DNA from 3 places in the Mesorhizobium sp. RIZ17 genome. Region 2 is predicted to be linked to each of the others. Evidence: predicted binding sites of a transcription regulator. Region 2 holds the regulator's gene; each other region holds the start of a gene.
What was found. The regulator LexA, encoded in region 2, represses DNA repair genes until DNA is damaged. The targets are predictions, from matches to a motif close to TGTTCNNNNTGTGTTCNG.
Positions count from the first base shown of each region.

Region 1: WDX12_RS06635 (helicase-related protein) is a predicted target of LexA. The motif match lies at 1,254-1,271, and genes of this name have one in related genera.
Region 3: WDX12_RS09570 (DNA recombination protein RmuC) is a predicted target of LexA. The motif match lies at 3,903-3,920, and genes of this name have one in related genera.

Region 1 is NZ_CP147861.1:1,336,193-1,341,715, reverse strand. It holds gene WDX12_RS06635 (helicase-related protein) at 1-1,088, opposite strand, end outside; gene phbB (acetoacetyl-CoA reductase) at 1,787-2,512, opposite strand; gene WDX12_RS06625 (acetyl-CoA C-acetyltransferase) at 2,601-3,788, opposite strand; gene phaR (polyhydroxyalkanoate synthesis repressor PhaR) at 4,094-4,687, shown strand; gene WDX12_RS06615 (citrate synthase) at 4,881-5,523, opposite strand, start outside.
Region 2 is NZ_CP147861.1:5,621,384-5,626,906, forward strand. It holds gene kynU (kynureninase) at 1-588, opposite strand, end outside; gene lexA (transcriptional repressor LexA) at 1,045-1,779, shown strand; gene WDX12_RS27380 (ComEC/Rec2 family competence protein) at 1,820-4,279, opposite strand; gene gltX (glutamate--tRNA ligase) at 4,382-5,523, shown strand, end outside.
Region 3 is NZ_CP147861.1:1,922,485-1,928,007, forward strand. It holds gene WDX12_RS09555 (transglutaminase-like domain-containing protein) at 1-793, shown strand, start outside; gene WDX12_RS09560 (cation diffusion facilitator family transporter) at 916-1,875, shown strand; gene WDX12_RS09565 (GFA family protein) at 1,910-2,314, shown strand; gene WDX12_RS09570 (DNA recombination protein RmuC) at 2,617-3,870, opposite strand; gene def (peptide deformylase) at 3,974-4,504, shown strand; gene fmt (methionyl-tRNA formyltransferase) at 4,563-5,498, shown strand; gene WDX12_RS09585 (GNAT family N-acetyltransferase) at 5,495-5,523, shown strand, end outside.

The DNA of each region.
Region 1 (5,523 bases), 2.6 Mb from region 2:
GCCAAGGCGCGGATGTCGCCGTCGCGCGACAGATGCTCCAGCGCCTGCGCATCCACGGCCGGCAGCGCGCGGGTCAGGCCTTCGACCGGCGCATTGGTCTCGATCGAGCGTTTCAGCGCATCGAGGCTCGAAAAGTCGAAATCGGCGGTGCGCCATTGCAGCACCTTCACCGGGTCGAAGTCGTGCCCTTCGACCTTGGCGACCAGATCCTCGTCGAACGGGTCGACCTGGCCGGTGACGCCGAACGTGCCGTCGCGCAGGTGCCGGCCGGCGCGGCCGGCGATCTGGCCAAGCTCGGCCGCGGTCAGGTTGCGGTACTGGTAGCCGTCGAATTTGCGGTTCTGGGCAAAGGCGACATGGTCGAGGTCGAGGTTCAGCCCCATGCCGATGGCGTCGGTGGCGATGAGATAGTCGACGTCGCCGGACTGGAAGATCTCGACCTGCGCGTTGCGGGTGCGCGGCGAAAGCGCGCCAAGCACGACGGCTGCACCCCCCTGCTGGCGGCGGATCAACTCGGCGATGGCATAGACCTCGTCGGCGGAGAAAGCGACGATCGCCGTGCGCCGCGGCAGCCGGGTGAGCTTCTTCGAGCCGGCATAGGCAAGGTGCGACAGCCGCGGCCGCGTCACCACCGACACACCCTTCAGCAGCTTCTGCAGGATGCCGTGCATGGTGGCGGCGCCCAGAAGCAGCGTCTCCTGGCGGCCGCGCAGATGCAGGATGCGATCGGTGAAGATATGGCCGCGCTCGAGATCGCCGGCGAGCTGCACCTCGTCGATGGCGACGAAGGCGGCGTCGGTCTCGCGCGGCATCGCCTCGACGGTGCAGACGGAATATTTCGCGCCGGCGGGCACGATCTTCTCCTCGCCGGTGATCAGCGCCACCTTGTGGGCGCCGACCTTCTCGCAGACACGGGCATAGACCTCGCGGGCAAGCAGTCTCAGCGGCAAGCCGATGATGCCGGTCTCGTGCGCGACCATGCGCTCGATGGCGAGATGGGTCTTGCCGGTGTTGGTGGGCCCTAGCACGGCCGTCACGTCGCGGCCTGAAAGGATCAGCGGCTGGGAATGTTTCGGCTGGATGTTCATCGGCTCGGAAATAAGGTTTCTGCCGCGTGTAGTCTGAAGCACGGCGATGCCGCCGCGTGTGACAGGCGACACATAGGGACTTCGGGCGTGAAGCGAAAGCGGAATGTTCCTTTGGGGGCAGGCGAGGCAGGCCGGGGCGTTCAAAATCGGCTGCTTGTTAACGGCTGGAACGAGTCTGGAACGAATCAGCGACGAATCGCTGACTCGTTCTGATTCAGGTTTTGTTCACGGCTATATGTGGATTTTTTGACGCTGAGTCTCACCACATGCTGAATCGGGCAATTGGCCCGATTCATGCTTGACCGCCGCTGGACCCGAGCGGTCGTTAACTTTTGCCGGCGAGCCGCCGCGGTCGACTCTAGGGACGCTCGCAAGGTTATGAAATTGTTGACTTTTCTTAACGGCATTTAACGATTTCGGTAATGTTTTGGCGCTCCGCCATTAACTTTTCGGCCAAAGCCAGAACGAATCGGCGACGAATCAGAGATGCGCGAAGTTTCCCGGTTTGTTCACCCCTAGATATGGTGTTATCCACAGCTTGCCCACCGAGGATTCACAGCTTGTGAGAGGGGTTGCGCACAGAGCGTGGCCGGGGCCGTTAACTTTTGCGTGCCGGATTGAGGCACGGTGTCGCGCCGGGCTTGCCGGCGGGCGAAAAAGGCGGCTCCGTTGCCGGAGCCGCCTTGGTGTCGTGCGTATCAGACGAAGTACTGGCCGCCATTGGCGGTGATGGTCGAGCCGGTGATGAAGCCGGCCTCGTCGGAAGCCAGAAAGACGACGCAGCGCGCGATCTCTTCCGGTTCGCCGAGGCGGCCGACCGGGATCTGCGGGATGATGCGCTCGTTGAGCACCTTCTCGTCGATCGCCTTGACCATCTCGGTCGCGATATAGCCGGGGCAGATGACGTTGACGGTGATGCCCGCGCGGGCGCCTTCCTGGGCAAGAGCCTTGCTGAAGCCGATGTCGCCGGCCTTGGCGGCCGAGTAGTTGGCCTGGCCGGCCTGGCCCTTCTGGCCGTTGATCGAGGAAATGGTGACGACGCGGCCGAACTTGCGGTCGCGCATGCCGCTCCACAAAGGATGCGTCATGTTGAAGACACCGGAGAGGTTGGTGTCGATGACTTCCTTCCACTGCACGGGCGTCATCTTGTGGAACATGGCGTCGCGGGTGATGCCGGCATTGTTGACCAGCACGGAGACCGGACCGAGATCGGCCTCGACCTGCTTGATGCCGGCGGCGCAGGCCTCGTAGTCGGCGACGGACCATTTGTAGACCGGGATGCCGGTCTCGGCCTTGAATTTCTGTGCCGCCTCGTCATTGCCGGCATAGTTCGCCGCGACCGAATAGCCGGCGTTCTTCAAGGCGACCGATATCGCCGCGCCGATGCCGCGCGACCCGCCCGTGACGATTGCTACCTTGCTCATATGTGCTCCTCCCAGAGTGAATGGTGAATAGTGAATAGTGAATGGTCATCGCGAAAGCCCTGCGGCCCACCATTCACCATTTTTCCATTCACCCCATTGCTTCCACGCACATGGCGACGCCCATGCCGCCGCCGATGCAAAGCGTGGCAAGGCCCTTCTTGGCGCCGCGTCGGCGCATCTCGTAGACCAGCGTGTTGAAGACGCGGGCGCCCGACGCGCCGATCGGATGGCCGATGGCGATGGCGCCGCCGTTGACGTTGACGATCGAGGGGTCCCAGCCCATGCCCTTGTTGACGGCGCATGCCTGCGCGGCAAAGGCCTCGTTGGCCTCGACGAGGTCGAGATCCTTAACCGACCAGCCGGCCTTTTCCAGTGCCCGCTTCGAAGCGGGAATAGGCCCCGTGCCCATGATCGCCGGATCGACGCCCGCGGTTGCCCAGGAGGCGATGCGGACCAGCGGGGTGATGCCGCGCCGGGCAGCCTCGGCCTCGGTCATCAGCAGCGCGCCGGCGGCGCCGTCATTGATGCCGGACGCGTTGGCGGCCGTGACCGTGCCATCCTTGTCGAAAGCGGGCTTCAGCTTGGTCATGGCGTCGAGCGTCGCGCCGAGACGGATATACTCGTCCTGGTCGACGATGGTGTCACCCTTCTTGCCCTTGATGGTGAAGGCGACGATCTCGTCCTTGAACCTGCCGGCCTTCTGCGCGGCTTCGGCCTTGTTCTGCGAGGCGAGCGCGAACTCGTCCTGGGTTTCGCGGGTGATCTGGAACTGGCGTGCGACGTTCTCGGCGGTGTTGCCCATATGGTAGCCGTTGAAGGCATCCCACAGGCCGTCCTTGATCATGGTGTCGATCATCTTGTAGTCGCCCATCTTGACGCCGGCGCGCAGATGCTCGGCATGCGGCGACAGCGACATCGATTCCTGGCCGCCGGCGACGATCACCTTGGCATCGCCGGTGGCGATCTGCTGCATGCCGAGCGCGATGGCGCGCAGGCCCGAGCCGCAGACCTGGTTGAGGCCCCAGGCGGTGGTCTCCCTCGGCAGGCCGGCGTTGATCGAGGCCTGGCGCGCCGGGTTCTGGCCTTGAGCGGCGGTCAGCACCTGACCGAGGATGACCTCGTCGACTTCCGCCGCCTCGACGCCGGAACGCGCGAGCAATTCCCTGATGACGACGGCGCCGAGCTCATGCGCCGGCGTGGCGGCGAAACTGCCGTTGAAGGAGCCGACCGCGGTGCGGGCGGCGCTGGCGACGACGATTGAATTGGAAGCGGACATTTTCTTCTCCAGACTTCGAGGTGGCGTATTTTCGAGATCGCTTTAGGACTTTCTTGCCCGTTCGAAACCCTGAGTCAAACCGGAAATGGGCATGACCGCCATGCGCGGCAAGCAGAGCGCGCGCCAGTCGCGGTAACGTGAGGTCGGCAATGCGGCGGATTTTGCAATGGCTGTGCAGCATTAATTGATGCCGCAGTGCACAAACCACTTGGAATTGTGACGCTTTTGCGCGTATCCTCGATAAAGGGTGCAATCGTTACCGGCCGCTTACTCCTAGAGGTGCCGGTGTCCTGGGGAGGATACGGATGGCCGCAAAAGACGACCCGATCGTCATCAAGAAGTATGCCAATCGCCGGCTGTACAATACCGGCACAAGCACCTATGTGACGCTTGAGGACTTGGCCGAGATGGTCAAGAAGGGCGAGGAATTCACGGTCCAGGACGCAAAGACCGGCGACGACATCACGCATCCGGTGCTGACGCAGATCATCTTCGAGCTCGAGAACAAGGATGGGCAGAACATGCTGCCGATCCCGTTCCTGCGCCAGCTCATCTCCTTCTACGGCGACCAGATGCAGATGATCGTGCCGAGCTTCCTCGAACAGTCGATGATTGCCTTCTCCAAGGAGCAGGAGCGGTTCCGCGAGCAACTGAAGGGCGCCTTCGGCAAGGCGCCGATCGACATGATGAAGACGCCGATTAAGGCGCTCGAGGAACAGACTCGGCGCAATGTCGAGATGTTCCAGAACGCCATGCGCATGTTCACGCCGTTCCCATCCGCCGGCGGCAATTCGGCAGCACCTGCCGAGCCGCCGAAGAAGGAAGAAAAGGGCGACGACCTGCAGGAGTTGAAGGCGCAGATCGCGGCGATGCAGCGCAAGCTGGACACGATGTCCTAGGTTGTGTCGATATTCAGGTGAGGCCGGCCTGCAAATAGTGGCTTTCTGCGCTTCCGGTGCTCACGTACTTTAAGTACGCTCCGCTCCGGTTCTCGAAAGCCACTATTTTCGACTCGGCCTGACCTGAATCTCAACACAACCTGGAGCGCTTCATCCTAACGGCGAGGCGCTTATTGTTGCCGTCAGTTTCCCTTCATCCAGCCGGCCCGTCATAGCGGGCGCGGGGCCTGATCAGCCTGTTGCTGGTCACCTGCTCGACGGCATGCGCGGTCCAGCCGACGCTGCGGCCGAGGGCGAACAGACGGAACGGGGCGTCGGTAGGCAGGCGCAGGCTGCGCGTGATCGCGGCGAAAGCGAAATCGATGTTCGGATGCAGCCCGGTCGCGGCAAGAACCGCCTTGCGCAGCTGCAACAACCCGTCGTCGATCCTGAAATCGGAAAACAGGCCCTCGGCGCGCGGGTCGCCTTCCGGATAGAGCGGGTGTCCGAAGCCCGGCAGCGGCCGGTCGTGCGCCAGCCAGCGGGCGATCGCCTCGTCCGGACCCAGCCGCTCCGCATCCTCGACCAGCGCGATCGCCGCAGCGCCGGCGCCGCCATGGCGCGGGCCGCTCAGCGTCGCAAGGCCGGCGAGCAGGCAGGCGGCGATCGGCGCGCCGGTGGAGGCCGCGACGCGGGCGGTGAAGGTCGAGGCGTTGAGCTCGTGATCGGCCAGCAGCACCAGCGCCTTGCGGATGAGTTCTGCGCCCGCGGCGTCAACCGACCAGCCCTGCGCCAGCCTTAAATGCACGGGTTCGGAGCCCGGCGCCGCGCCGAGCGCCGTGGCCAGCGCGCTGGTC
Region 2 (5,523 bases):
CAGCGCGCCGGCTTCGTGGGCCTTGCGCGTCAAGGCCGCCATGTCGCGCAACCGGCCGGACTTGTAGTTGACGTGGTTGACCAGGATGACCGCGACTTGGCTGTCGATCAGCTCCTCGATCGTCGGGGCGTCGACACCTTCGAGCCGCAGCACCGTACCAGGACGCGTGGAGGCCACGCCCTCCGCCATGTAGAGATCGGTCGGAAAACTGTCGCCCTCGGCAACGATCACGGATCGGTCGGGCCGCATCGCCAGCGCCGCATGCAGGACCTTGTAGATGTTGATCGAGGTCGTATCGCAAACGACGGTCTGTCCGGCCGCCGCGCCGATCAGCCGCCCGAGCCGGTCGCCCAGTTCGACCGGCATTTGGAACCAGCCCGCGGTATTCCAGGCGCGGATAAGATCATGCGCCCATTCGCGCGTTGCCGCTTTCTCGATCTCGTCGAAAACCTCGGAGGACGCCGCACCCAGCGAGTTGCCGTCGAGATAGATCACCCCTTCCGGCAGGATGAAGCGATCGCGCAGGGCGCGCAGCGGATCCGCGGCATCCATCGCCTCGACTTCAGCACGGCCAGGAATTCCCCTCATCGCGTTACCGCCTCCATCTCGACCCAGCGCCGCTCGCAAATCGCCAGACGGCCAACGGCGGTTGTCTCACCCCAGTCGGCGTCGGGGCAAGAACCTTTCGTCCTGTGTTAGCTGGTCCATAGACCGCGAGAACAGTGAACCGGCAAATCGCCGAAGTTGGCATTTTGGGTTCGTTTCGTTCACGGTGCAGCATGCGCAAAGGGTGGTCCACGCGGTCCGACCCGCGCTTTCGTGATGGCGCTGCCTGCTGTTTCAACTTAGGCAGTGCTGCAAAATCGAACGGAATCAATGCCACCGCCCTACTGGCGGCGGCTGGCGTCCTCGAATGCAACATTGTTTCGGCAGCCTTAAGAAATTCATTAAACTTTAAACGGTTGCGGAACACAACTGGAACAGATAGTGTTTGTTCTGGGTTTGTTTTTCCGATTCTGGTTTCAGAACCCGTGGGGGCCGCCAATGCTGACGCGCAAACAACATGAACTCCTGATGTTCATCCATGAACGCCTGAAGGAGAGCGGGATTCCTCCATCCTTCGACGAGATGAAGGAGGCGCTGGACCTTGCCTCGAAGTCCGGCATCCACCGGTTGATCACGGCGCTGGAAGAGCGCGGCTTCATTCGCCGGCTGCCGAACCGGGCGCGCGCCCTCGAAGTCTTGCGCCTGCCCGACTCGATCGCGCCTGGCCTGAATGCCGCGAAGAAGTTCTCGCCAAGCGTCATCCAGGGCGGCCAAGGCAATCTCAACCGCCAGGTCAAGCCGGCAGCGCCTTCGCGCACGCCGACACCCAGCAATGACGACGACGCTGTTTCGGCCGTATCCATTCCGGTGATGGGCCGCATTGCCGCCGGCGTGCCGATCGACGCCATCCAGCACCAGACGCACTCGATCTCGGTGCCGCCGGACATGATCATGGGCGGCGAGCACTATGCGCTGGAGGTCAAGGGCGACTCGATGATAGAGGCCGGTATCTTCGACGGCGACACCGTCATCATCCGCAACGCCAATACGGCAAGCCCGGGCGAGATCGTGGTGGCGCTGGTCGACGACGAGGAAGCGACCTTGAAGCGGTTTCGCCGCAAGGGTGCCTCGATCGCGCTCGAGGCCGCCAACCCGGCCTATGAGACCCGGATCTTTGGACCGGATCGGGTCAAGGTTCAGGGCAAGCTCGTCGGACTTATCCGTCGCTACTGAGCAGGACCGCGCGGCGGTCTTCGCCGGAAATGCGTGACATCTATTCTGTCGGCTGCGGCGCGGCCGCCGGCTTTTCCGGTCGTTGATAGGGCGGCAGCCCCCTCGCCTCGCGTGTGTATTTCCGCTGCTCGTGCCAGGGACGATATGGCTCGTCGACCGCGTAGCGAACGGTTGGCCGGGCGGTCGCCGATTGCGGATCGAAGAAGATAGCGGCGCTGCCGTCGTGAGCCAGCTGCCGCTTGGTGACGACGAGCACGCGCGGATCGCGGCATGGGTTGTAGGCCGTTGCATCGTTGATGACGATGAGATCTGCGAACCCGCAGGCCGGTCGGGCGCTGCCGCGGTTCTCGGCAAGCGCGACGATGGCGCCGGAAGGATGCCGGCCGATGCAGAGGTCTCCGGTGCAGTAGAAGGGCGAGCCAGGCGGCAGGTCGACGGGATCGGCGATGTCGAGGGCGTCCTTGGCGAAGGTCTCCGGCGGCACGATATCCTCGGCTTTCAGCGCTCGTTTCCAGTTGTCGGTGGTGAACTCGTTGGAGCGCGCGCGGTTGATCGCAAGCTCACCGCCTCCGATCGGCATCGCCACCAGACGCGCGTCCTCCGAGACAAGCACATCCGGCGTGCGGACATGCGGAATGGCCAGCAGCGCCGCGAGCGCGAAGGGCACCGCGGCAAGCCTGAGCCACGTGGTCGCCATCGTTGCGATGACCAGCGCGACCGTCGCCAGCAGCACCGACTGGATCGAGATCAGCCCGACGGCGTCGACCGGTGAGCGCTCGGATATCCACGCCGAAATGGCGATCATCGCCGTCAGGCCCTTGCCCATGACAAAGAGGAAGGGACCGTCGAAGCCGAAGGGCATGGCGAGCGCGCTCAACACGGCGAACGGCATGACGATCAGCGAAACGATCGGCATGACCGCCAGATTGGCCAGCAGGCTGAGCGGCGACACGCGCTGAAAATGCCAGATCGCAAACAGCAACGTCGCGCTGCCTGCGATGAGCGACGTTATGGCGGCGCCGCCCACGCCAACCGCCAGTTTTTGCGATACGAACCCGAGAAACGAACGCCTTGCCGGCGGCGCTGTCGTTTTGCCGGCGCGATAGTCGGCAAAGCCGGCATAGGCGCCGACAAGCGCAGCGGTGGCGGCGAAGGACATCTGGAAGCTCGGGCCGACCACTTCGTGCGGCGAGACCAGGATGACGGCGATGGCAGAGATCGCCAGGTTGCGCATGGTCAGCGCCGCGCGGTCGAAAAGCACGGCGACCAGCATCACGGCCAGCATGATGAAGCTTCGCTCGGCCGCGACCACGATGCCGGAGATCACGAGGTAGGCGGCAATCGAGGCCAGCGCGATTGCAGCGGCATATTTCTTCACCGGTCGGCGTGACGAGAAATCCGGAAACAGCGCGAAGGTGCCGCGCAAAAGGACCATGATCGTGCCCGCGACAAGTGCCATGTGCAGGCCGGAGATCGAGATGATGTGGTAGATGCCGGTGCGCCGCATCGACTCGTTGATCGCTTCCGGAATGCCGGCGCGCACGCCGACGATCAGCGCCGCCGCGATCTCGCCTTCGGACCCGCCGATGGCGCTCCTGATATGGTCGGCAATGCCTTCGCGCGCGTTTTCGACAGCCGATGCGACGCGCGCTCCGAATGGCGCTTCTGCCGGGGCAATCAGCTTTGGATCGCCCAGGAAAAAGCCGCTGCCGCCGATGCCGGCAAAGTAGCTGTCGAAGGAAAAGTCATAGCTGTCCGGCCGAACCGGGCCTGTCGGCGGCAGCAGCTTGGCATAGCCGGTCAGCATCGACCCGGCGATCATCTCTGGCGGGATCCTGCGTGCCGACAGCCTGACGCGGTCCGGCGCATAGCGCAGCTTGGGATGCTCCGTGGAAATCAGATCGATTGTCAGCCGGATGCGGCCGTTGGCCATCGCCTCGGCGGTGACGAGGCGCCCCGTCAGCCGTGTCTGGATTTCGGAACCCAGCATCGGGGTCGCCATCCGCCAGGTCTCCACCTTGGCCGCGAGAAAGCCCAAGGCGCAGAAAAACGCCGCCACGAAGACAAGGTGTGTTCTGTGCCGGGAACGCGAAACCGCCGCGCAGACAGCCATCAGGGCCACCGCCGCGAGCGGCCTGTAGAGATCGGGCTCAGTGTTCAGCGAGAAGTAGTAGATGACACCAGCGGCCAGGAACACCGGCACCAGCAGGAAGCCAATGCCGCGGTCGAGCTCGGTGGCCGCCGCGGTGCCGATGCTTCGGTGGAGTGCGGGAAGCGAGGCGCGGCCAAGCTGTTTGCGGATCCGGCCGATGGTGGCTGTTGTTGGCGGGACCGGCTGTATTGCACCGTCACCGGGCGGCAGCAACACGGCTGGTGCGCGCGGCTCCGGAAGCGAAACCGGCGCTGTCTCTTCGGGTGTGGCATGGGCAAACATCAGGCGTTCGCTGACGCCAGCTGTCGTTCCCCCGCTCTCCTTCGCGCCCCGGCCACGTCCAGCCATCGGGTCTGCCCCTTGCGCCCCAGACCGCCTATGCTACATGAACGCCGGTCGCGTGGAAGTCTGCGCGACACATGCATTTTTCAGTGCTTCTTCGAGAGTTCCATGTCCGACAAGGTCGTCACCCGCTTTGCCCCCTCGCCCACAGGCTACCTGCACATCGGCGGGGCGCGCACGGCGCTGTTCAACTGGCTCTATGCCAGGCACACCGGCGGCACGATGCTGCTGCGCATCGAGGATACCGATCGCGAGCGCTCCACCGAAGCCGCCACGGCCGCCATTCTCGACGGGCTGACCTGGCTTGGCCTCTCCTGGGACGGCGACGCCGTCTCGCAGTTCCAGCGCGCGCCGCGTCATCGCGAGGTGGCCGAGGAACTCGTGCGCATGGGCAAGGCCTATTACGCCTATGAGACGCCGGCCGAGCTCGAGGCAATGCGCGAGGCGGCCCGCGCCAAGGGCCTGCCGCCGCGTTACAACGGCCAGTGGCGCGACCGTGACCCGTCCGAGGCGCCGGCAGGCGTCAAGGGTGCGATCCGCATCAAGGCGCCGACCGAAGGTGTGACGATCGTCAACGACCGCGTGCAGGGCGAAGTGCGCTTCCCGAACAAGGATCTCGACGACTTCATCATCCTGCGTTCCGACGGCGTCCCGACCTACATGCATGCCGTCGTCGTCGACGATCACGACATGGGCATCACCCACATTATCCGCGGCGACGATCACCTGACCAATGCCGCGCGCCAGACGGTGATCTACAACGCCATGGGCTGGGACGTGCCGTCGATGTCGCACATCCCGCTGATCCACGGCGCCGACGGCGCCAAGCTGTCGAAGCGGCACGGCGCCCTCGGCGTCGAGGCCTATCGCGCCATGGGCTATCTGCCCGAGGCTTTGCTCAACTATCTGGCCAGGCTCGGCTGGAGCCATGGCGACGACGAGGTGATGTCAGTCAAGGACATGGTCGCCTGGTTCGACATCGGCGACGTCAACAAGGGCGCGGCACGCTTCGACTTCGCCAAGCTCGAGGCGCTGAACGGCGTCCATATGCGCAAGATGGATGACCAGGCCCTGTTCGACATCTTCGTCGCCACCTTGCCCTATCTCGAAGGCGGGCCGGCGCTCGCGGCCAAGCTCGACGGCGGGCGCAAGGCGCAACTGCTTGCCGCCATGCCCGGCCTCAAGGAGCGGGCAAAAACCCTCGTGGAACTGGTCGACGGCGCGGCGTTCCTGTTCGCCGAACGGCCATT
Region 3 (5,523 bases), 3.2 Mb from region 2:
CTGCGAGATGGCCTTCGACTTTCCGCAAGAAGCGCCACTGATCGCCATGCTCAACGTCCACTACTCCCGCGCCTCCGATCTTGAGCGGCCGGATTTCCTGACCTCTACGCCGCCAGTGCCGATCCAGAGCTACCGCGACAGCTTCGGCAATTGGTGCAACCGACTGGTTGCCCCTTCGGGACGTTTTACCTTCGGCACCGATGCCGTCATCCGCGATACCGGTACCTTCGAGATGGGTGACCTGTTGGCCTCGCAACACGAGGTGCGTGACCTGCCATCGGACACACTCTTGTTCCTGCTGCCCAGCCGTTATTGCGAAAGCGATGTGCTGGCAAACGACGCCTGGCGGTTGTTTGGCCACACCCCTCTCGGCGTTCCGCGCGTCCAGGCAGTCTGCGACTTCGTTCACAACCATATCGTCTTCAATTACGGCAATGCGCGGCCCACGCGCACCGCGGCGGAGGCCTACCGCGAGCAGAGCGGCGTCTGTCGCGATTTTGCCCATCTCGCTGTCGCCTTTTGCCGTGCGCTTAACATTCCGACCCGCTATTGCACTGGCTATATCAGCGACATCGGCCTGCCAAAACCCTGGGCTTCGATGGATTTCGCCGCCTGGATGGAGGTCTATCTCGGTGGGCGCTGGCACGCTTTCGATCCGCGCAACAATGCCCCGCGCATCGGCCGCATCCTGATTGCCTCCGGCCGCGACGCGGCTGATGTGCCGCTGACCCATATCTTTGGACCGGGCACGCTTGCCGGTTTCAGAGTATGGACCGACGAAGTCGTCGAATAACAGTTTCGCGTCACGAGCCGCCTCCCGCTTTGAACGACCGGACCGTCAGCGCGTTGTGCATATCTGTGGAGCTTTGGCCGGCAGGCCACTAAGGTCGGTCGTATCGGACAGGTCAGGAACAGATGGCAGGCCACGCCGGCTCGAAAAAAGTGATTTACGCAGCGCTAGCCGGCAATCTGGCGATCGCCGTGACCAAATTCGCGGCGGCCGCCTTCACCGGTTCGTCCGCCATGCTGTCGGAAGGCGTGCATTCGCTGGTCGACACCGGCAATGGCGCGCTGCTTCTCTATGGCATGCACCGCGCCGCGCGGCCGCCCGACCGCACCCACCCGCTCGGACACGGGCGCGAGCTTTATTTCTGGAGTTTCATCGTTGCGCTCCTCGTGTTCGCGCTCGGCGCCGGCGTTTCCTTCTACGAAGGCGTCATCCACATCATGGCGCCGGAGCCGGTCGTCAACGCCAAGGTCAACTATGTCGTGCTTGGCCTGTCTTTCCTGTTCGAAGGGAGCTCCTGGCTGGTGGCGCTGAAGGAATTCCGACAGCAGAAGGGCGGCCAGGGCTGGTTCGAGGCAATTCACCGAAGCAAGGATCCGAGCGTCTTTACCGTGCTGTTCGAGGACAGCGCCGCCTTGCTTGGCCTGATCGTCGCCTTCGCCGGCATACTGGCGGCCGAAATCATGAAAATGCCCGAGCTCGACGGCGTCGCCTCGATCGGCATAGCGCTGATCCTGGGCGCGACGGCGATCTTCCTGGCGCGCGAAAGCAAGAGCCTGCTGCTCGGCGAGCCGGCCTCGCCGCAGGTGCAGAAGCGGGTGCTGGCGATCGCCCAGCAAGACCCTGCGGTGCAGCGGGCGAACGGCATATTGAGCGTCCATATCGGTCCGGAGGAAATCGTCGCCGGCTTGAGCATCGAATTCGAGGATCACCTCACCGCACCCGAGATCGAGGCCTGCGTCGAGCGCCTGGAGGCAAGGCTCAAGACGGAAATGCCGCAAATCTCAAGGCTCTTCGTCAAGCCGCAGGCGACTGGCACATGGGAGCAGCGGCGCAAGGCCATCGCCGAGGTCTCGCGGGAGGGTTAGGTTCAATGCAGCGAGTTTGTGAGGAGAAGGAACGATGAAGATCGACGGCGGATGCCATTGCGGCGCGATCGCCTACGAGGCGGAGGTCGATCCGGAAAAGACCTCGATCTGCCACTGCACCGACTGCCAGCAACTGACCGGCACCGCCTTCCGGGTTACCGTCCCGGCGCCGGAAAGCGACTACCGGATCACCCGGGGCGCGCCGAAGATCTACATCAAGGTCGTGGCAAGCGGCGCCAGGCGCGCCCAGGCTTTTTGTGCCGAGTGCGGCTCGCATCTTTACGCGACGTCAGTCGGCGATGGTCCGAAGGTCTATGGGATCAGGGTCGGGACCGCGAGGCAGCGTCAGGATTTGGTCCCGAGACAGCAGAAATGGCACCGATCGGCCCTGCGCTGGCTTCCGGAATTCGTGGGCATGGCGACGACGGAAGAGCAGTAAGGGCTATCGGATCGGCCCGCTGGCGCAAGCCTTGGCGATTGGCCGAATCCTGCGCGCCTTCGTCATCCTCGGGCTTGACCCGAGGATCCATGCCGTGACAGTAGCCGATGGTGCAACGGTGCCGAATTCTGCAACAGTTGCAACGCCTTAGTGTCACGGCATGGATTCTAGGGTCTGCGCGCGTCGCTTCGCTCCTTGCTCCGCCCTAGAATGACGAAGCGATGGGCGTTTGGCCAATCTCCGAGGTATGCGACCTTGCAAGCGAAGGAAGAATCGCTCGTTCCAACGTCCGCGTCGAGCAACTACTCGTCGCCTTCGACGACGCGCAGCCTCAACTGGCCGGCCTTTGAATCGGCCACGCGCGGACTGCCCTCTGCCTTTGGCGCCGCACTTCGCGCGGCCTCGGTCTCGCCCTCGGCGAATTCCAGCGCCTCGATCTTCTGGCCGCGCTTGGTCACCTTCGATGTCGAAACCAGGATGTCGTCGATGTCCCGCGCCGCCTGGCCGAAATGCGTCTGCAGCCGGCGCACGCGCTCGTCGACGCGCCCCACGTCCTCCATCAGCCGAATGACCTCGCCCTGGATCAGATGTGCCTGCTCTCGCATGCGGGCGTCCTTGAGGATCGCCTGGATGACCTGGATCGACAGCATCAGCAACGAGGGCGAAACGATGACGACGCGGGCGCGATGCGCCTTCTGCACCACCGCCTCGAAATTCTCGTGGATTTCGGCGAACACCGATTCCGACGGCACGAACATGAAGGCGGTGTCCTGCGTCTCGCCCTGGAGCAGGTATTTTTCGGCGATATCGCGGATATGCACCTCGATGTCGCGCCGGAAAGCCTGCGCCGCCGCCTTCTGCATGTCGGCGCCTTCGGCGGCACGGATGGCGTTCCAGGCTTCGAGCGGGAACTTGGCGTCGATGGCCAGCATCGGCGCGCCGTTGGGCATCCGCACCAGGCAATCGGGCCGGCTGCCGTTGGAGAGGCTCGCCTGGAATTCATAGGCGCCATGCGGCAGGGCGTCGGCGACGATCGCCTCCATACGCGACTGGCCGAAGGCGCCGCGTGTCTGCTTGTTGGAAAGGATCGCCTGCAGCTGCACGACCTGGCCGGCCAAGGACTGGATGTTGCCTTGCGCGGTGTCGATCACCGCCAGCCGCTCCTGCAGCTTGGCAAGGCTTTCATGCGTCGACTTGGTCTGCTCGGCCATGGTCTGGCCGAGACGGCCGGTCATGGCGTCGAGCCGTTGTCCGAGCGACTGGGTAAGCTCGGCCTGCCGCGTCCCGAACACCTCGGCGATCGCGCCCATGCGTCCGTGCATCTCGGCCTGCGACCGCAGGACGTCGGCGATGCGCGCCTCGGTGTCCCGGGCATGGTCGGCCGCTTCGGCCGCGGCCACCGCGCGCGCCTTGGCCGCGCGCCACAAGGCCACGGCCAATCCTACAAACAGCGACAGCAGCAGCAACACGCCGAAACCCAGCGCCTGGCCGAGCGTGATCGTGGAGGCGCCGAGCCGCGCGATCGGTTGTGAAAGGATGGTGGTCATGTCGTTCATTTGGCCAGCATAACCGATTCGGCCGCGTGGCACAGATCAAAACGTGAACAGGCCGATTCCACACCGGTTGACGCTTTTCCAACGACGTCTTAGGTGAGACGCCATGTCGATCAAGCCGCTCATCATTCTCCCCGATCCCGTCCTGCGCCAGCTTTCCAAGCCGGTCGAGCGCGTCGATGCCGATTTGCGCAAGCTGGCCGACGACATGCTGGAAACCATGTATGACGCGCCGGGCATCGGCCTTGCGGCCATCCAGGTCGGCGAGCCGCGACGGCTGCTGGTCATCGACCTCGCCAAGGAAGGCGAGGAGCCTCAGCCGCACGTCTTCATCAATCCGGAAGTGCTCGAGAGTTCCGACCAGCGTTCCGTCTATGAGGAAGGCTGCCTGTCGATTCCCGACTATTACGCCGAGGTCGAGCGCCCGGCCTCGGTGCGGGTGAAGTATCTCGACCGCGACGGCAGGCTTCAGGAGATTCAGGCGGAGGGGCTGATGGCCACCTGCCTGCAGCACGAGATCGACCATCTCAACGGCGTGCTGTTCATCGACCACATCTCGAAGCTGAAGCGCGACATGGTGGTGCGGAAGTTCAAGAAGCTCGCCAAGGACAAGGCGCCGGGCAAGATGGTAGGCTAAGGGCCGTTTCGGCCGCGCGAGCACCTGAGCCTACCGCAAGACAGGATCGCAGGACATCATGCCGCTTCGCGTCATCTTCATGGGCACGCCGGATTTTTCCGTGCCGACCTTGCGCGCCATCGCCGAGGCCGGCCACGAGATCGCGGCCGTCTATACGCAGCCGCCGCGAGCCGCTGGACGGCGCGGGCTGGAACTGACGCCGTCCCCGGTGCAGCGCGAGGCCGAGCGGCTGGGGCTCGACGTGCGCACGCCGACATCGCTGAAAAGCGACGCCGAGCAACAGGCTTTTGCCGCCTTGCAGGCCGATGTCGCGGTCGTCGTCGCCTATGGCCTGCTGTTGCCGAAAGCGGTTCTCGAGGCGGCCAGGCTCGGCTGTCTCAACGGCCATGCCTCGCTTTTGCCACGCTGGCGTGGTGCTGCTCCCATCCAGCGTGCGATCATGGCCGGAGATAGCGAAACCGGCATGATGATCATGAAGATGGAAGAGGGTCTGGACACCGGACCGGTGGCATTGGTTGAAAAAGTCGCCATCGCACCCGATATGACGGCCGGCGAATTGCATGACCGCCTGATGGCACAAGGCGCTTCGCTGATGGTCGAGGCCCTCGCGCAGTTGGGGATAAATTGTCTGACATTTACCCCGCAGGGGACGGCAGGGGTGACCTACGCCCGAAAGATCGATAAATCGGAGACACGCGTAGACTGGACGCGGCCTTCTGGCGAAGTCCACAATCACATTCGCGGCCTCTCGCCCTTTCCGGGCGCGTGGTGCGAGGTCGAAATTGGCGGCCGCATGGAGCGGCTGAAACTGCTTCGCTCGACGCTCTCGGATGGCGTCGGCGAGTCGGGAGGAATTCTCGATGACCGGCTGACGGTTGCCTGCGGGGCAGGCGCGGTCAGGCTGGTCGAAGTTCAACGGGCGGGCGGAAAGCCTGCCGCCGCGCAGGAGTTTTTGCGCGGAGCCAAGATCGAAAAAGGAATGAAACTCACATGAGCATGATGTCGATACGCGCGGCGAC